DNA from 4 places in the Salinicoccus sp. CNSTN-B1 genome. Region 4 is predicted to be linked to each of the others. Evidence: riboswitches for the same ligand, from Rfam matches in the RefSeq annotation. Region 4 holds a riboswitch; each other region holds the start of a gene.
What was found. Region 4 has a riboswitch for thiamine pyrophosphate ahead of ACYF68_RS01245 (IS30 family transposase). Riboswitches for the same ligand answer to the same signal wherever they lie in the genome.

Region 1 (3,113 bases), 330 kb from region 4:
ATTAAGCTAGACACATAAAGAAAGCCACTCGTGATACACTCAAAATGTATTTCCGACCAAAGAAATCATAGGAGTGATCACGAATGACCTACACCCATCTTAGCACGGATGAACTTGTAATTATAGAATCTTATTTCCATCAGAATGCCTCTGTATCAAAGATTTCAGAACAGATTGGCCGAGCACGTCAGACCGTCCACAATGTGGTCACTTTCCTGAAAAACGGTCACACCGCATTGGATTTCTATAAGCGCTACAAGGCAAACAAGCAGCGTTGCGGTCGAAAACAGACGGTGCTGTCGAATGATCAACGCGCATATGTGGCAGAAAAGGTCGCGCAAGGATGGACGCCGGATGTGATTGTCGGTCGCCGTGAACAGCCGATCAACTGCTCCAGCCGCACATTGTACCGCATGTTCAAGCGCAAAGACTTTGATGTTTCCACCTTGCCGATGAAAGGAAAGCGAAAACCCAACGGCCATAAGGAACGCCGTGGGAGACAGGCTTTCAGACGGAAACTCTCTGACAGAAAGACGGACTACCCAGCATTCAAAGAAGAATTTGGACATCTGGAAGGCGATACCATTGTCGGCATCCATCATAAAAGTGCCGTTGTGACACTTGTAGAACGGCTGTCGAAAGTGATCATTACCCTCAAGCCCGAGGGCCGGACTGCAAAGGATATTGAAACAGTCATCAACGCATGGTTCCATCAGATCCCCAGAAATGTGTTCAAATCCATTACTTTCGACTGTGGTAAGGAATTCTCAAATTGGCAGGCAATGAGCAACCGAAATGATATTGATATTTACTTTGCCGACCCGGGCACGCCTTCCCAAAGAGGATTGAATGAACATTCCAATGGACTGCTTCGGAAAGACGGCCTGCCCAAGCATATGGATTTCAACACAGTGGATCAGAGGATGGTTGCTTCAGTAGCCTCCAAGAGAAACCACATACCCAGAAAGTTTTTGAACTACCAGACACCGCTGGAAGCATTTATGAGTTACATGAATGTAGGCAGGCTGTCTAGCTTATTTTGACAAACGAAGAAATGAAAAATAACATATACAGGGGCCATTTCCATCAATGAACGACCCCTATATAATAGTAGAAACACGTTCAATATACTGCCGGACCTCATTAGAATTTTTTTGATTCACTTGGATGAGAAGTCCTGCTCAGCTTATTCAATAAATTTCAAAGTATTCACTATTTACTTGACGTATCTCTTAGAAGTACTACAATGATATTAAATAGAATAAATTTGCACTAGGGGCGTTTTTGTAAACTGAGATGAGGATAACCTCAAACCCTTTGAACCTGATCTAGTTAAAACTAGCGTAGGAAAGTGTTACTTCGATACAGCTAAATATCTATGCCTTTATAGGTGTATATAATTCGCTCTCGATACGTAACCTTCTTACGAAGGTTGCGTATTTTTTTTCTAAAATAGAGGAGGTATTTACTTGGCAAGGACAGTTTTAGTAACAGGAAGTGGCAGAGGTCTTGGTAGATGCATCGTAAAAAAATTGAGTGAAAAAGGCTTTAATGTCATCATTAACTACAATCGCAGCAAATCAGAAGCAGAAGCGTTGCAAAAGCAAATCGGACCCCAAGCAATTTCTATTCAGGCAGACGTTACAAATAGGAAAGAAGTTGAACAGTTAGTTAAAAAAGGGACTGAACATTTTGGGCAGATTGATGTTGTAGTAAACAACGCACTCGTAAACTTCAAGTTTGACCCAACTACTCAAAAAGCATTTAAAGATTTAACCTACAAAGATTATGAACAACAACTAGACGGCACGTTAAAAGCCGCGTTCAACGTATCACAAAGTGCCCTCCCCAATTCCTAGAGCGAAAAGAGGGTGCAATCATTAGCATCGGAACGAATCTATATCAAAACCCTGTGGTACCATATCACGAATATACAACAGCAAAAGCTGCTTTAATTGGGTTCACCAGAAATGTTGCAGCAGAGCTTGGTCAGCACGGCATCCGAGCAAATATCGTTTCGGGCGGATTATTGAAGACAACAGATGCAAGTGCAGCCACAACACCTGAAGTATTTGATTTAATCGCACAATCCACACCATTGAGGAAAGTCACATCCCCTCAAGATGTTGCGAATATGGTGGTTTATCTTTGTTCCGAAGCAGCAGATGGTATTACGGGGCAGAACATCACGGTGGATGGCGGCCTTACTATGAACTAGGGGGATATATTATGATTAATCCGAAACAGTTAAATATAGGAGTTTTATTGTATGGTGTAGGACATCATCAGGCAGCATGGATGACAGCAGATTCGAGCATAGATGAATTTACGACAATTGGATACTATGAAAATTTGGCGAAGATTGCTGAACGTGGAAAATTCGATGCGGTATTTTTCGCAGATGCACAAGCCTTCCCTGCTTATAGTGCTACGGAATTGCCAACGAGTTATTTTGATCCAATAGTTGTATTAACTGCCATGAGTAATGTCACAGCTAACGTTGGACTTGTTTCAACTATTTCGGGAACGTTTAATAACCCGTTTACTTCAGCAAGGCAGTTACTCACACTGCAGCATATAACAAAAGGACGTGTGGGCTGGAACCTGGTGACATCAATGTCCGATTACGAAGCACAAAATCACAGTATGCTGGAATTACCGGAAAGAGCAGTGCGTTATAAGAAAGCAGATGAATTTGCAGAAGTCATGGATAAATTATTTGAATCGTGGTCCATTGATGACTATAGTCCAGACAGAGCGAACAATAAAATCACCAAAAACGATAACATTCAACCGTTCAACCATAATGGAGATTACTTCCAAGTAAAGGGGCCATTAACCCTGCCTTTAGGAAAGGAAGGAAAACCGGTTGCGATGCAAGCAGGGGCATCAATAGAAGGCGTGGCACTTGCTGCGAAATATGCCGATGCAGTCTACTCAGTTGCTTGGAACTTAAGACAAGCAAAAGCCTATCGTGAGAAATTAGATCGGGCAATAAGAGAAAGTCATCGGCCAGACTGCTCAATCAAAGTGTTTCCAGGTCTAGTGACTTATGTGGGTAAGACAAAAGAAGAAGCACAAGAAAAGAAAGCGAAATTAGACGATTTACTGCC
Region 2 (3,113 bases), 1.6 Mb from region 4:
TCTGGCGGATGGTCGCGGCATCGGCACCTTCCTGGCTGGTCCCGATCGTGGACATCACAAGTGCACCTTGTGAATGGATATGGGTGATATATTGCTGGGCGTCTTCCACGGTGATGCCGGGGACCGTGCCGGGTGCCGGCATCAGAATGACATCGGCGCCTGCACGGATGAAGGTGTTGAGGGCTTCATTGGTGATGATGGTACTGCCTGTTTCATTGGCGACACCAGCGCCATGCATTTGCCGGCGATGATCAGTGTATCTTCGCCGAATATCTTCCGGGCACGCGCTATGGCGAGGGCGATTTCATCATTTGAGACGCCTGTTTTTGGATTGCCGGTAAGGCAGATGAAGTCGAAACCGAGCGTCTGGGCAGCCGTTAGTGCTTCTTTGGAGGCGACACGCCCGCGGTTGATGGTGTCGAGCGCTTCAATCTCTTCGGCATCGAGGTCGACCGGTTCAAGGTTGAGTCCGATCGGCCGCCCTGTAAGCTGTTTGATTTCCTGCATGAGCTCTGTGCGGACAGATGGGACCAGTCCTTCTACTTTCGGTTCGAAGACATCCAGCAGGTTGAACAGCAGCATATCCGCTCCGAATGAAGCGGCCAGTTCTGCATTGGTGATGTCCGGGTAGAGTGGGGGCACGGTGGCCATCGTCTCTGCGAGCATCACCTGGCCTTCACTTGCCTGGATGGATTGTTTCAGATCCCGGCCGGATATGCCTTTGAAATCAGATGCATTACAGTCCAGTAATCGTTTCATAATGGATCGTCTTCCTTCTTTGCCCTCATTCTATATAAAAATGGCCCCGCTGACCAGTTTGAAGCGGATGCGGGGGTGTACTGAAAATATATTTCGGCCCATACTCTGCCACCGTCAAATATATATGGTATATTTACAATGTAAAAATACATTTTCTATACTACCTTATCTGAAAAGGGGAATGGCCATGGACAGAATCAATCTGATTACACTTGGCGTCAAGGATATTTCAGTTTCCGTCGACTTCTATAGGAAACTTGGATTGGAGTCGATCATAATGGGGATGAGGAAGAAATAGAAATCATCTTTTTCAGGATGAAGGGATCGAAACTGGCATTGTATCCGCTCGACACACTTGCCACAGAGACCGGAGCGGATGCGATGGACATGACACATGGCTTCAACGGCATCACCTTGGCATTTAATGCGAAGTCTGAAGCGGAGGTCGATCACATACTGGAGCGGGCCAAAAAATCAGGGGGCATTGTCACCAGGGAAGCGAGCCCAACCTCATGGGGCGGCTACAGCGGATACTTCAAAGATCCGGACGGCTACTACTGGGAAGTCGCCTATGGTGCTGACTGGGAGTTTGATGATGACGATATGCTGATCATATAGAAATACGGCCCGCCTCTTTGAGGTGGGCCGTAGTCAATCAGCGGTTGGAAGGGCTGTTTGATGAGAGGGTGAAGGTCATGGCGGTATGTCCTGCCGCTTCCTGTACTTTCAAAAACGCGGATTCCAAGGCATTGAAGATGTCACGGACGTCCCCATCCAGTCGTGTGGCACCATGACCGGCGCTCACCTTTACACCTTCATCCGCTGCTGTATTGATGCGGGATTGGATAATCTCCATGTAGTCCCCAGTACCCAGCGGATAGAGCGCGAATTTGCATCCGGCCTGTTGCGCCACATCTCTACGCGGCGCTGTCGAACCGGCCGGTGTTTTGGAATCGTCCTCCTCTTGAGCCCGGGGCACCCGGCTGAAAATGTGCCGCTCATCGCCACGTGCTTGCCGGTCTGTGCGGCGTTTAAGTAGATCGACTCCACGACAGCAAAAACGTCGGATATCGAGCCGTGCACCCAGGATGATACGTCATCCGTCTCCATCATGACTTCAGCAGTTTCGGTCTTCTCCAAAGCCGATAGGATGACATCCACGAAGTCATCGCTCATCACACTCAAGTTGAATTGACAGCCTACAGGCTGTTTTGAACTGTATTCATTTCCCATAATGCCATACCTCCTGAATATTGATATAAAAAGACTGCAATCCGATAGGAATGCAGCATGAAGGTATATCAGCTGCACTTCCCCACGCTGGTGTTATCCAGATCGGGTCGTAGGGGTCCGGTGATCCGTCTCAGCTTCATATAGCGCCCCCAGTGCATCGGTATGCAGTTTCACCCCCATCATACATGTGATCGGCCATCGACTACAAGTGACAGCTTCAGATGATTAAAAATAAATGGCGCTTAAAAGTTTGAAAATTGAAACAAATGGGTATCTGTATCGTGAACGGATACGGTCATTAAAAGAGATGCGCTTTGGGACTTAAGGACAAAGTAGCACAAACGTTCCTGGAAAAGGAGTCAAAGTCGCAATTGCAGATGATGATGGAAACGCAAGTAGGAAAGCAGAAGGAAATTTGGCAGGCCATGGTGACGTCGCATTTCAATGGATCGACGTATCAGTGGAAGAGGATTTTAAAAAAGGCGTTGCTCCCGCCGTGGAAAAGTTTGGACATCTGAATATCATGTTCAACAACGCCGGAATCGGTGTCCAGGGTGAGACGCACAAGCTTTCCTACGAAGATTACCATAAAGTGATCAGAGTCAACCAGGACAGCGTATTCTACGGTTCGAAGCATGCCATTCCTGAAATGCAGAAGGCTGGAGGCGGGGCGATCATCAATACCGCATCCATTCTCGGCAGTGTAGGCGAACCGACGGCATTTGCTTATAATGCTTCCAAGGGCGCAATAAACTTAATGACGAAATCCGTTGCATTACAGTATGCCAAGGATAACATCCGCGTCAGTGCAGTAGCTCAGGGCTATGTCGATGCCAGTATGGTGAATAAGGACGCATTAGGAGAGTTTTATGATGCTCTCGTCGACAAGCACCCGATCGGCAAGTTCGGCAAGCCTGAAGAGATTGCACACGCAGTGGTATTCCTGGCGGAGAAAGGGTTTACGACTGGCACGACCCTCCTTGTAGATGGCGGCTATACCGCCCAGTAGTTTTGCAGGGGCAAGGCATCAGACAGATGGTCTGGTGCCTTTTTTGTTGAACCCCATTCAATATCATATCCGGAAAGATGCGGATGGTAGTGTTGTGGAAGGCTGTTTGATT
Region 3 (3,113 bases), 1.4 Mb from region 4:
TGATCTGCGGGATGCCACCAAGTGCGGTTGCGACACTTAACCGCCTCTTTTGGCCTGTTGATATTTCAAGCGGATGCAGTCTTTTGATATGGGATAGACCCATCCGTGAGAGCACCTGTCCAGTCTTCTTCTCAGCTGCTGATTCATCATGATGCATTTCCAGATTGATGAACACTTCATCAAAGACACTGTTGGTGATGAATTGGAGCTCGGGGTTCTGAAAAACCGGATAGAGTGCCCCTTGGAATTGTTTGGTCTTTCGTATAGGACGGTCTTCGAATATGACTTCTCCTCGTGTCTGCATCAGCTTCATGACTGCCATCATGAAACTTGATTTTCCGCTCCCATTCTCCCCTTCCAGTGTAATCCATTGCCCTTTAGGAATATGCAGATCATCCACACTGAGCAGCTCGCTTCCTACTCTATTTATCGAAAGGTCATTAATCTGGAGAAGCGGGGCGCCATTATCTGTGCTTTTGGTGAATCGTGGGGCATTCTGCCATGAATGTGGATGCCACACTCCTAGAGCATCCAAAGCTTCCCTATTGTCACTTAACATCTCACTTGGTGTAGCGGAAGCGACGATACAGCCTTCATCATTCAACAAAATAATCCGATCCACTCTAAACCACACGTGTTCAACCCGGTGTTCGACAATTACTACGGTACGCTCTTCCCACACTTCCTGAATCATTTCCCATAAAGAACAGGCAGTGTTTTCATCCAACATGCTTGTCGGCTCGTCGAGAAAGAAAGTATCGGCTTTCTGCAGCAATGCAGAAGCAATCGCCAGTTTTTGCTTCATGCCTCCCGATAAGCTGCTGATTTGGGTCTCAAGAGGCTTTCTCAAACCCACTGCTTCTAATGCTGACAAGGCATTCGAAGTCATATCGTCAATATGCACTTGATTGTTCTCCATTATGAAAGCAAGTTCTTCACCGATTGTAGGCATGGTGAACTGGGAATCGGGATCTTGAAAGACCACAGCACCCCCATCAGGTAAATCCATATGGTCCGCTTCCAGCAGTGCATCAATGACGCGTGGCATGAGGCCACTCAATATATTCAATAACGTACTTTTTCCGGAACCACTTGGTCCCACTATCAGAACTTTTTCACCTTTTTCTATCTGCAGGTTCATGTCCGTAAACAATGGGTCATGGGCACCTCGAAACTGCAGTGCCATATTCACCACTTCCATCCCATCTATGCCTCCTTTTCTATTTCCTTATACTGACCGAGCAGTTTAAGAACACCCGTCTCAAGCAATGCTCTATAGAGGATATGCGCAAGCCACCCTGCGACCACTGCCCCACTCAATATCCTGAAGCCAGCCATCAGAATCAGGTTCCATGTCTCGAGATGGGCAAGGTAACCATAGTACCAGTCCAATGGCAGTGTAGAGAGTGCCGCTGCTGTTCCCGCTGATACAGCGACCATCAACGCTGTACTTTTATATCGTACAATTGCAAAAACAAGTTCACAGGCCAACCCTTGTATAAGTCCATAGATGATAAGCATGACATCGAACTGCAGCAGGACTATGGTTTCAGCCGAGGCTGCTGCAAATTCCGCAATCAATGCAACCCCCGGTTTTCTGATGATCAGATATACGACTACAGGGGCGATGAACCACATCCCGTAGACCAATTCATTCAGATGGATGCCAAGAGGCTTCAAGGCTGTGTAAAAAGCGCCCCAAACCGAGTAGATGACTGCGAATACCAGTGAAACGACGACGGTCACCAAAACGTCCGTCAATGTTAATGCTTTTCTTTTCTTCATTTTGATACCCTCCTAAAATTATTAGAGAATAAAAAAGCACACCACTAATGTAGTGGTGTGCATATTAATACTATGTAATATGCCACTTCCCTACGCTAGTATGATCTAGATCAGGTGATAAGGGTAATTCTCAGTCCGAAAGGACACCCCTAGTGGTGTGCTATTATTCAATTGAATATATGATAGCGTATTCTCAGGCTTTTGTAAAATCACTTGTTGTCCGCAATCATCTGATGATATCTGCCACCCGCTTCAAGCAGTTCTTCTTCACTGCCGCTTTCAACGAGTTCGCCGAGTTCCATGACGAATATACGATCCACGGCTTTGATTGTATTCAATCTATGCGCGATGATGATGCTTGTACGGTCCTTCATCAATCGTTCAAGCGCCTCCTGGATCTTCAGTTCCGTAACCGTGTCTATGCTGCTCGTCGCCTCGTCAAGAAGCAGTATCGCCGGATCAGTTATCAGAGCTCTCGCTATGGAAATGAGTTGTTTCTGTCCTTGGGAGACGAAGCCCTCATCGGCCTCGAGCACAGTATCATAGCCATTTTCAAGCTCTATGATGAACTCATGAGCATTAGCGAGTTTTGCCGCTTCAATGACTTCATCGTCTGTCGCATCCAATTTACCATATCGTATATTTTCGCGGATCGTCGCCTCGAACAGGTATGGATCCTGAAGCACAAACGCCGTCTGTGAACGCACTGCCGTACGTTTATAATCCAATATGTTCCGGTCGTCGATGCGGATTTCACCCTCGTCTGTCTCATAGAAACGGGCAAGCAGCTGCATGACCGTCGTCTTGCCTGCGCCGGTCGCGCCGATGAGCGCAACCGATTCGCCGGCATCGATCTTGAAGCTTAGTTGATTGATCGTCGACTTCTCTTGATCAGCATCATAAGAGAATGAGACGTCGTCAAATTCTATTTCTCCGCGGATCGTCACATCCTCGATATGACCTGCATCTGTTTCAGTCTCCGAATCGATGATTCCAAAAACCCGCTCTGCGCCGGCAAGAGCCGACAGCACCTGGTTGAACTGGTTCGAAAGGTCAGCCAGGGGCCGTGTGAATTGGCGGGCATATTCAGCGAAGACGACAATCGTCCCGATGGTCACAAGCCCGTCTGTATAGAACACAAGCAGGCCACCGGCCCCGGCAACAATCGTAAAGCTGACATTATTCAGCATGTTCATGATCTTCGGGATCAGACCTGCATACAGGAAGGCCCAAAAAGTGATCTCCCTCAAGTTCGCCGCCTTGTCGCTGAAGTTGCGGATGGCCGTTTCTTCCTGCGAAAAGACTTTAACGATTTCCTGTCCGGATAC
Region 4 (3,113 bases):
GGGAGCAGAAGCGATTGCAAGTCCTGTTAACCTGGATATTGAGTCCATGGTGGATACACAAAACTATGCGCAGAGTTTTGCACCGTTAGTTATTGCAGTCAGTCTGTATATCGGAGCTATTACATTTAACGTTGTTTACCCGATGAATAAAATATTCGAAAATAAGAAAAATGTATTCAGCCAGTGGCTCAGCCGCGGTCTGCTGTTTTTATCTCACTCGGTAATCATTACAACTCTGCTGTATGCTACAATTGTCTGGATAATGCAGATTGAGATTGCCAGCCACTGGAGATTTTACTTTGCGATGCTTGTATGGTCACTCGTTTCCATTTCCATTATAGGATTGCTGGTAATGATATTCGGCAACTTCGGCAAATTCCTCGGAATCGTACTGCTGATTGTACAGTTATCATCAAGCGGCGGAACTTTCCCGATAGAAACTGCAAACAATTTCTATCAAACGCTTTATGAATTCCTGCCGATGGCATTCGTCGTGTCCGGCTTTAAAGATGCGATTTTCGGCCAGGCATTTAACATGGAATTCAGCACAATAATGTATACCCTGCTTGCAACAGCTGCTGGTGCTTACCTGCTCGTATTGTTAGTATTATGGCTGAAAGATAAATTCCCTAAGTATGAAGAAAAAGCGAATAAAATGGCCAAATTTGAAAACTAAAAGTTCAGCCCGCTGACCGAGCGGGCTTTTTTTCTGCAAAAATTCTCCAGTAATGTACACCTACTGAGGATTGTATGATATGAGACGGAAACAAATTGATGAAACTCAAGATTCCGGAGTTATTGTATGGAGGGGTTCTTCAAATAAAATAGATAAGCGTTTTATTTATTCTATTTTATTGTTTATTGCAATTGTACTGATTGGTGCGACTTTAAGATCGCCAATCTCTCCTGCCAGGCTGCTTGTACCATTCTTTACCGAAGAACTGAATAGAAGCACTACTATGGTTGGTTTTATGAATATTCTGCTGCTCGGCGTTTTTGGTTTGTTCTCACCGTTCATTCCGAAAATCTCCAAAAAATACGGTATGGAATTTACACTGATGATTTCCATGATCGTTTTGTGATTTACTTGACGTATCTTTGTAAAGTACTACAATGAGGTTAAATAGAATAGATTCGCACTAGGGGCGTTTTTATAAACTGAGATGAGGGTAACCTCAGACCCTTTGAACCTGATCTAGTTAAAACTGGCGTAGGAAAGTGTTACATCGATACAGTTGTATATCTATGTCCTTGTGGGCATATAAATTACTCTCGATACGTAACTTTCCTATGAAGGTTGCGTATTTTTTATTCCGCCGATTGTAAAATTAAGCTAGACACATAAAACGGTCACACATGATACACTCAAAATGGTTTTCCGACAAAAGAAATCATAGGAGTGATCATGCATGACCGACACCCATATTACCACGGATGAATTAGTATTCATAGAAGCCTATTTCCGACACGGAACTACCGTGGCTCAGATTGCGAAACGGCTCGGACGTGCCCGGCAGACTATCCACAATGTCATCACGCATTTCAAGGCCGGGCACACCGCCATCGACTACTATCAGCGCTATAAAGAAAATAAGAAGCGATGTGGTAGAAAACAAAGTGTCTTGCCGACCAGTCAACGGAAGTACATCGAAGAGAAGGTCGCTCAGGGCTGGACACCGGATGTGATCGTCGGCCGGCAGGAGATGCCAATTGACTGCTCGGGTCGCACGCTGTATCGGATGTTCAAACGGGAAACCTTTGATGCGGCCAAGCTGCCAATGCAGGGCAAGCGAAAACCGAATGGCCATCAGGAACGCCGGGCAGACAAGCCTTCAGGCGTAATATCTCTGAAAGAGTGGATGACTATCCCACTTTCAATGAAGCGTTCGGCCACCTTGAAGGCGACACCATTGTCGGTGTCCGTCACAAGAGTGCGGTCATCACGCTGGTTGAGCGTCTGTCAAAAGCCATCATCACATTAAAACCCAAAGGCAGAACCGCACTGGATATTGAGTCTGCCATTAATACATGGTGTCAACAGATGCCTAGAAACCTATTCAAATCCATCACCTTCGATTGTGGCAAGGAGTTCTCCAACTGGCAGTCGATGAGCAATCGAAATGATCTATCCATCTACTTTGCCGATCCGGGCACACCATCACAGCGGGGGTTAAACGAACATTCCAATGGCTTGCTCAGAAGGGATGGCCTGCCTAAAGATATGGATTTCAACACGGTCGACCAAGCTTTTATCTCATCGGTTGCCGCCAGAAGAAACCATATCCCAAGAAAATCATTGAACTATCGTACACCATTGGAAGTCTTTTTGGGTTACATGGGTGAGAAAGAACTGTCTAGCTTATTTTGACAAACGAAATTCTAAAAAATTATAGGAGTGATTTATTTGACAAGGACAGTTTTAGTAACGGGAAGCGGAAGAGGACTTGGCAGCTATATCGTAAAAGCGCTAAGTGAAAAAGGCTTTAATGTCATAATTAACTACAACAACAGTAAAGAAGAGTCGGAGAAGTTAAAAAAAGAAATTGGAGCACAAGCCATTGCGATTCAAGCGGACATTACAGACCGTCAAGCAGTTGAACAGTTAGTTAAAAAAGGAACTGAACATTTGGCCAAGATTGATGTTGTTGTAAACAATGCACTCGTTAATTTTAAATTTGATCCAACCACTCAAAAAGCATTTAAAGATTTAACTTATAAAGATTACGAGCAACAGTTAGACGGGACACTAAAAGCTGCATTCAACGTATCACAAAGTGTAATACCACAGTTTTTAGAACGTAAAGACGGTGCAATTATCAGTATTGGAACGAATCTATATCAAAATCCTGTAGTACCATATCACGAGTACACTACTGCAAAAGCTGCTTTAATTGGATTCACCAGAAACGTTGCAGCAGAACTTGGACAGTATGGTATCCGAGCAAATGTTGTTTCTGGCGGTTTACTGAAAACAACAGACGCAAGTGCAGTCACAACACCAGAAGTATTTGATTTAATCGCACAGTCCACACCATTGAGAAAAGTAACAACACCACAAGACGTTGCTAATATGGTTGTTTATCTTTGTTCTGAGGCAGCAGATGGGATTACAG

Region 1: another riboswitch for thiamine pyrophosphate. It lies ahead of ACYF68_RS03120 (3-oxoacyl-ACP reductase); the one in region 4 lies ahead of ACYF68_RS01245 (IS30 family transposase).
Region 2: another riboswitch for thiamine pyrophosphate. It lies ahead of ACYF68_RS10780 (YkoF family thiamine/hydroxymethylpyrimidine-binding protein); the one in region 4 lies ahead of ACYF68_RS01245 (IS30 family transposase).
Region 3: another riboswitch for thiamine pyrophosphate. It lies ahead of ACYF68_RS09510 (ECF transporter S component); the one in region 4 lies ahead of ACYF68_RS01245 (IS30 family transposase).

Annotation. Positions count from the first base shown of each region.
Region 1 is NZ_JBTWMN010000004.1:530,270-533,382, reverse strand. Features, by position in the region: gene ACYF68_RS03125 (IS30 family transposase) at 84-1,043, shown strand; TPP riboswitch at 1,265-1,367, shown strand; partial or broken gene ACYF68_RS03120 (3-oxoacyl-ACP reductase) at 1,470-2,218, shown strand; gene ACYF68_RS03115 (NtaA/DmoA family FMN-dependent monooxygenase) at 2,230-3,113, shown strand, end outside.
Region 2 is NZ_JBTWMN010000004.1:1,836,470-1,839,582, reverse strand. Features, by position in the region: partial or broken gene ACYF68_RS10795 (DUF7916 family protein) at 1-759, opposite strand, end outside; gene ACYF68_RS10790 (VOC family protein) at 1,075-1,377, shown strand; gene ACYF68_RS10785 (YkoF family thiamine/hydroxymethylpyrimidine-binding protein) at 1,415-1,615, opposite strand; gene ACYF68_RS10780 (YkoF family thiamine/hydroxymethylpyrimidine-binding protein) at 1,567-1,992, opposite strand; TPP riboswitch at 2,055-2,153, opposite strand; partial or broken gene ACYF68_RS10775 (SDR family NAD(P)-dependent oxidoreductase) at 2,357-3,001, shown strand.
Region 3 is NZ_JBTWMN010000004.1:1,608,199-1,611,311, forward strand. Features, by position in the region: gene ACYF68_RS09505 (ABC transporter ATP-binding protein) at 1-1,201, opposite strand, end outside; gene ACYF68_RS09510 (ECF transporter S component) at 1,207-1,785, opposite strand; TPP riboswitch at 1,856-1,946, opposite strand; gene ACYF68_RS09515 (ABC transporter ATP-binding protein) at 1,995-3,113, opposite strand, start outside.
Region 4 is NZ_JBTWMN010000004.1:202,211-205,323, forward strand. Features, by position in the region: gene ACYF68_RS01235 (YhgE/Pip domain-containing protein) at 1-676, shown strand, start outside; gene ACYF68_RS01240 (hypothetical protein) at 756-1,082, shown strand; TPP riboswitch at 1,132-1,234, shown strand; partial or broken gene ACYF68_RS01245 (IS30 family transposase) at 1,410-2,368, shown strand; gene ACYF68_RS01250 (3-oxoacyl-ACP reductase) at 2,405-3,113, shown strand, end outside.